DNA from 2 places in the Clostridium sp. JN-1 genome. Region 2 is predicted to be linked to the other one. Evidence: a T-box and tRNA genes for the amino acid it is inferred to sense, from the RefSeq annotation. Region 2 holds a T-box; the other holds one or more tRNA genes.
The links. A T-box is a leader RNA that pairs with one kind of tRNA and senses whether it is charged. The one in region 2 lies ahead of ileS (isoleucine--tRNA ligase), so its partner is inferred to be a tRNA-Ile.
Positions count from the first base shown of each region.

Region 1: it encodes a tRNA-Ile, which carries the amino acid that the T-box ahead of ileS (isoleucine--tRNA ligase) is inferred to sense. The anticodon was not compared.

Region 1 is NZ_CP033465.1:2,607,461-2,610,885, forward strand. Features, by position in the region: rRNA gene EBB51_RS12515 (23S ribosomal RNA) at 1-1,416, opposite strand, end outside; tRNA gene EBB51_RS12520 (tRNA-Ile) at 1,661-1,737, opposite strand; rRNA gene EBB51_RS12525 (16S ribosomal RNA) at 1,828-3,340, opposite strand.
Region 2 is NZ_CP033465.1:114,641-118,065, reverse strand. Features, by position in the region: gene ileS (isoleucine--tRNA ligase) at 1-1,342, opposite strand, end outside; T-box leader at 1,435-1,660, opposite strand; gene EBB51_RS00605 (MBL fold metallo-hydrolase) at 1,782-2,414, shown strand; gene EBB51_RS00600 (metalloregulator ArsR/SmtB family transcription factor) at 2,518-2,883, opposite strand; gene nrdG (anaerobic ribonucleoside-triphosphate reductase activating protein) at 2,935-3,425, opposite strand, start outside.

The DNA of each region.
Region 1 (3,425 bases), 300 kb from region 2:
CAGCCAATTGTCCATCACCTACGCCTTTCGGCCTCGGCTTAGGTCCCGACTAACCCTGGGAGGACGAGCCTTCCCCAGGAAACCTTAGGTTTTCGACCAATAAGATTCTCACTTATTTCTCGCTACTTATGCCAGCATACTCACTCCTGTACAGTCCACCGCTCCTTACGGTACAGCTTCAATCCATACAGGAAGCTCCTCTACCACTCTTTCGAGTCCATAGCTTCGGTGGTAAGTTTTAGCCCCGGACATTTTCGGCGCAGGATCTCTCGACTAGTGAGCTATTACGCACTCTTTAAATGAGTGGCTGCTTCTAAGCCAACATCCTAGTTGTCTTAGAAATCCCACATCCTTTACCACTTAACTTACACTTTGGGACCTTAGCTGATGATCTGGGCTGTTTCCCTTTTGACCGCGGATCTTATCATTCGCAGTCTGACTGCCGAGATACGAGTATATGGCATTCGGAGTTTGATAAGGTTCAGTAACTGTTTTCAGCCCTTAGCCTATTCAGTGCTCTACCTCCATTACTCAATCTCGACGCTAGCCCTAAAGCTATTTCGAGGAGAACCAGCTATCTCCGAGTTCGATTGGAATTTCTCCGCTATCCACAGCTCATCCCATGGTTTTTCAACACCAACGCGGTTCGGACCTCCACGGAATTTTACTTCCGCTTCATCCTGTCCATGGATAGGTCACTCGGTTTCGGGTCTGCAGCATGCAACTAGTCGCCCTATTCAGACTCGGTTTCCCTTCGGCTCCATACCTTAAGTATTTAACCTTGCTGCATACCGCAACTCGCTGGCTCGTTCTACAAAAAGCACGCCGTCGCACTTAAATGTGCTTCGACCGGTTGTGGACACACGGTTTCAGGTTCTATTTCACTCCCCTTCCGGGGTTCTTTTCACCTTTCCCTCACGGTACTGCTTCACTATCGGTCACCAGGTAGTATTTAGCCTTGGGAGGTGGTCCTCCCAGCTTCCCACAAGGTTTCACGTGTCTCGTGGTACTCTGGAATAGATCTAACTTAAATTTCTTTTTATTTACAGGGCTTTTACCTTCTGCGGCGGAGCCTTCCAGCTCTCTTCAATTAGGAAATAAAAGTGTTTATGATCTACCCGCAACCCCAGGAACAAGTTCCTGGTTTGGGCTCTTTCTCTTTCGCTCGCCGCTACTTAAGAAATCGATTTTTCTTTCTCTTCCTCCGGGTACTTAGATGTTTCAGTTCCCCGGGTTTGTCTCTATAAACCTATGAATTCAGTTTAAAGTACATGACGTTAGTCATGTGGGTTTCCCCATTCGGAAATCTCCGGATCACAGGCTATTTGCGCCTACCCGAAGCTTATCGCAGCTTATCACGTCCTTCTTCGACTCCTGGTGCCATGGCATTCACCATGCGCCCTTTGTAGCTTGACCTTTAAGTTAAAAATTGCTATAAGCAATTTTTATTTCATTAATAATAAGTTATACACTATTATTAATGTTTGTTTGTTAGTTGATATATTATTACACCAACTATAACTATAAGAATCTTTTAATTCTACAAAGTACGATTAATTATATTAATCTTCATTCAGTATAAATATTCTTTTTAGAATAAATATACATGAATATGCTTTACTTTTAACTTATTTTCTCTGTGCAATTTTCAAAGAACAAATGGTGGGCTTAAATGGACTCGAACCATCGACCTCACGCTTATCAGGCGTGCGCTCTAACCAGCTGAGCTATAAGCCCTCAAAAAAAAATAAACATTAGTGCATCAAACAGAGTATCGACATTAAACCAGTCTTTTAAGATAGAATTAACTATCTTACGACTCCTTAGAAAGGAGGTGATCCAGCCGCAGGTTCTCCTACGGCTACCTTGTTACGACTTCACCCCAATTATTAACCCCACCTTCGGCCGCTGGCCCCTTACGGTTGCCCCACGGACTTCGGGTGTTGCCAACTCTCATGGTGTGACGGGCGGTGTGTACAAGGCCCGGGAACGCATTCACCGCGGCATTCTGATTCGCGATTACTAGCAACTCCAGCTTCATGCAGGCGGGTTTCAGCCTGCAATCCGAACTGAGGTGAATTTTGAAGTTTGGCTCACCCTCGCGGGTTTGCATCTCTCTGTATTCACCATTGTAGCACGTGTGTAGCCCTAGACATAAGGGGCATGATGATTTGACGTCATCCCCACCTTCCTCCCGGTTAACCCGGGCAGTCTCACTAGAGTGCTCAACTTAATGGTAGCAACTAATGATAAGGGTTGCGCTCGTTGCAGGACTTAACCTAACATCTCACGACACGAGCTGACGACAACCATGCACCACCTGTCTCCCTGCCCCGAAGGGCTTCCCTAATTACAGGTAATTCAGGGGATGTCAAGTCTAGGTAAGGTTCTTCGCGTTGCTTCGAATTAAACCACATGCTCCGCTGCTTGTGCGGACCCCCGTCAATTCCTTTGAGTTTTAATCTTGCGATCGTACTTCCCAGGCGGAGTACTTACTGCGTTTACTGCGGCACAGAAGGGGTCGATACCTCCTACACCTAGTACTCATCGTTTACGGCGTGGACTACCAGGGTATCTAATCCTGTTTGCTACCCACGCTTTCGTGCCTCAGCGTCAGTTACAGTCCAGAAAGCCGCCTTCGCCGCTGGTGTTCTTCCTAATCTCTACGCATTTCACCGCTACACTAGGAATTCCGCTTTCCTCTCCTGCACTCTAGATATCCAGTTTGAAATGCAGTCCCCAGGTTGAGCCCGGGGTTTTCACATCCCACTTAAATATCCGCCTGCGCACCCTTTACGCCCAGTAAATCCGGACAACGCTCGCCACCTACGTATTACCGCGGCTGCTGGCACGTAGTTAGCCGTGGCTTCCTCCTTTGGTACCGTCATTATCGTCCCAAAAGACAGGGCTTTACAATCCGAAAACCTTCATCACCCACGCGGCGTTGCTGCATCAGGCTTTCGCCCATTGTGCAATATTCCCCACTGCTGCCTCCCGTAGGAGTCTGGACCGTCTCTCAGTTCCAATGTGGCCGATTACCCTCTCAGGTCGGCTGCGCATCGCTGCCTTGGTAAGCCGTTACCTTACCAACTAGCTAATGCGCCGCGGGCCCATCTCAAAGTGGATTTCTCCTTTGGTTATTTTACCATGCGATAAAATAACTTTATGCGGTATTAATCTCCCTTTCGGGAGGCTATCCCCCTCTTTGAGGCAGGTTGCCCACGTGTTACTCACCCGTCCGCCGCTAGATCCATTCCCGAAGGAATTTCTCTCGCTCGACTTGCATGTGTTAGGCACGCCGCCAGCGTTCGTCCTGAGCCAGGATCAAACTCTCAATTTAATTTCTTATATATAAACTCTTTTCAGAGTTTCAAGTTCAATTTAAGCTCATTTACTTACTCTTAAGCTGTTTTCACAGCTTTCAA
Region 2 (3,425 bases):
TACTTAGTCCCCAATCTATAACATTTTCAACAAAGTTTCCAAACCTTCCTGTCCTTACATTATCAGGATACCACTTAGTATCATTAGTATTTTTAACTAACTTATCCCTTAATGCAGACATTCTTATAAACCATGTATCCCTTGGATAGTAAAGTAATGGAGTGTCGCATCTCCAACAAAATGGATAAGAGTGTTTAAACTTTTCTGATTTATATAATATATTCTTTTCTTCTAAGTATTCAACTATTTTAGGGTCTGCATCTTTTACAAACATACCTTTCCAGTTTGTAACTTCATCAACAAAACGTCCTTGAGTATCTACTAAATTTATAAATGCAAGATTATATTTTTTTGCCGTATTACTATCATCTTCACCAAAAGCAGGAGCAGTATGAACTATACCTGTACCATCTGTTAAAGTTACATAGTCTGCATGAACAACACAAAATGCCTTTTTACCTTGTTCTGGTTTAACAAAATTAAACATCCGCTCATACTCTAATCCAACTAGTTCTTCTCCTTTGAACTTTCTAACTACTTCATATTCACCTTCAAGTTTATTAAGAAGAGCTTCAGCTAATATTAAGTGTTCTCCATTATTAATTACTTCAACATAATCATATGCCTTGTTAACTGCTAAAGCCACATTACTTGGTAATGTCCATGGTGTAGTTGTCCATGCAAGCATATATTTATCTTGACCTTTTAACTTAAATTTTACATATACTGAAGTTTCCTTTACATCCTTATATCCTTGGGATACTTCATGTGAAGACAGTGCTGTTCCACACCTTGGACAATAAGGTACTATCTTATATCCCTTGTATAAGAGTCCTTTATTCCAAATTTGTTTTAAAGCCCACCATACTGATTCTATATAATCATTATGATATGTTACATATGGTTTCTCCATATCAACCCAGAAACCTGTTCTTTCAGACATCTCTTTCCACTCACTTACATAAGTGAAAACACTATCCTTACACTTTTTAGTAAACTTTTCTACACCATACTCTTCAATTTGTGGTTTTCCAGATATACCAAGAGATTTTTCAACTTCAAGTTCTACTGGAAGTCCATGAGTATCCCATCCTGCTTTTCTCAAGACCCTATACCCTTTCATAACTTTATACCTAGGTATTAAATCTTTCATAACTCTTGTTAGTACATGACCTATATGTGGTTTTCCGTTTGCTGTTGGCGGTCCATCGTAGAATGTAAAATACTCTCCATCTTTATTTAGATCAAAGTTCTTTTTTATAATTTGTTTATCGTCCCAGAGTTTCATTATGTCTTTTTCCATCTCGGCAAAACTTCTAGTGTTGTCAACTTTTTTATACATATAACCTAGCCCCTTTCTGTTTACATATGTAATATTTTACTATTTTAACCTTTTTGTTATTTATAATACTTAAAATCAAAAAACTTCATCCAAAATAGGACGAAGTTTTATTCGTTATACCACCTATGGGTAACATTTCAAGTACAAATATACTCTATCCTTAAACGCAGGACTGCGAAGAAACTTACTAACTACTCTAAGTATATTCAGTTTCCTAACTCCCAGGTGATTTTCTTTAAGATTATCCTGTGGTTTCTCACCATTTCCACTCTCTGTAAGTAACTTATCTTAAATACTTTTCCTGTTCAACATATTTGATAATTACAATTTCTCTTTATTATATTATAACGTTTTTTTCTTGTCAATTTTTTTAAACTGTGAAAATTAGGTTATAATATAATTAAAATTTATAACTTTTCATTAAGTTAGGAGTGATTTTATGATAATTAAATGGCTTGGACATTCTTCATTTTTAATAGAAAATTCTAATGGTAAAAAAATACTTACTGATCCATTTGATGAAACCGTTGGATACAAGTGCTGCAGTGAAAAGATTGACATAGTTACAATAAGCCATCATCATTTTGATCATGATTATGTAGACAATTTAAAGTGTGATAATATCATTGATAAAACAGGCACATTCAATATATGTGACATCAATATAAAGGGAATACCCTCATATCACGATAAAGTGAAAGGTGCAAAACGCGGTAAAAATATTATTTTTACTTTTGACATAGATGGATACAAAGTATGCCACCTAGGAGACCTTGGCTATGTTCTTTCAAGCAATGAAATACAGCAGATGGGACCTATCGACATTTTAATTGTACCTATAGGCGGAAATTATACAATAAATGGCAGTGAAGCTTCCGAACTAGCTAAAGCAATTAAAAGCCATATAGTAATACCTATGCATTACAAAACTCCATTACTTTCATTTGAATTGGGCGGGCTTGAAAATTTTCTAATTCATATGAAAAATGGCGATAGGTTAGGCAGTAATACTCTTGTTATTGATAAGCCGCTTAAAGAGTTAAACGCAGTAAAAATTTTAAATTATAAGTAATTAAATTTAATAGAAAATTTTAAAAAACAGGCTGACAAATTAAATTCAAAATTTGCCGCCTGTTCTTGTCAAGCTTTAATTTAATTGTTTTTACATACTGCAATCAATTATGCTGAATGTGTTCAAGCCCTGCATTAAATAATTGAAATATGTGTTCATCATCTAATGAATAATAGACAACCTTACCTTCCCTTCTGAACTTTACCAAATGTGCAGATTTCAAAATTCTAAGTTGATGAGATATTGATGATTGACTCATCTGCAAAACTTGTGCAATATCACAAACACATAATTCTGTTTTGAATAATGCATATATTATCTTTATCCTAGTATTGTCTCCAAGCACTTTAAACAAATCTGATAACTTTAAAAAAGTTTTTTCTTCAAGCATATTATCTCTAACACATTCAATACAATCCTTATGAATTTCACTGCAATCACAAACTTCTATTTTTATATCATCCTTCATCTTCTCACTCCTACATATGAAAATACATTCATATGCAATTATATATGTGTATTAAACTTTTTTCAATAATACAACACTTCCCAATTCAAGAGTTTTCTTAACATCTATGATTCTTTGATTAGAAGATCCCTTGAATTTAAGATTTGGATCATATTTTTTTTCATCAAACTTGCCATCTACTAATACATCTATGCAATTTAAAAGTCTATTCCACCCTTTTACTTTATTTCTATTTTCAAAAATGTATTCAAATACATATCCTGTATAACACCATATGTTTAGTCCAAATTCTTTTATTTTTTCACCCATATAAGAAAATTCTTCTGCCTGTTCAAATGGATCCCCACCAGAAAAAGTAACCCCATGCAGCATTGGATTTTCTTTTACATCCTTAAGCAGTTCATCCATATCTTTTAGCTCTCCACCATCAAATGCATGTGTGGACGGATTAAAACACCCTTTACAATTATGTCTGCATCCTTGAGAAAAAAATACTCTTCTTATTCCAGGACCATTTACAAGACTCTCATAAGTTATTCCAG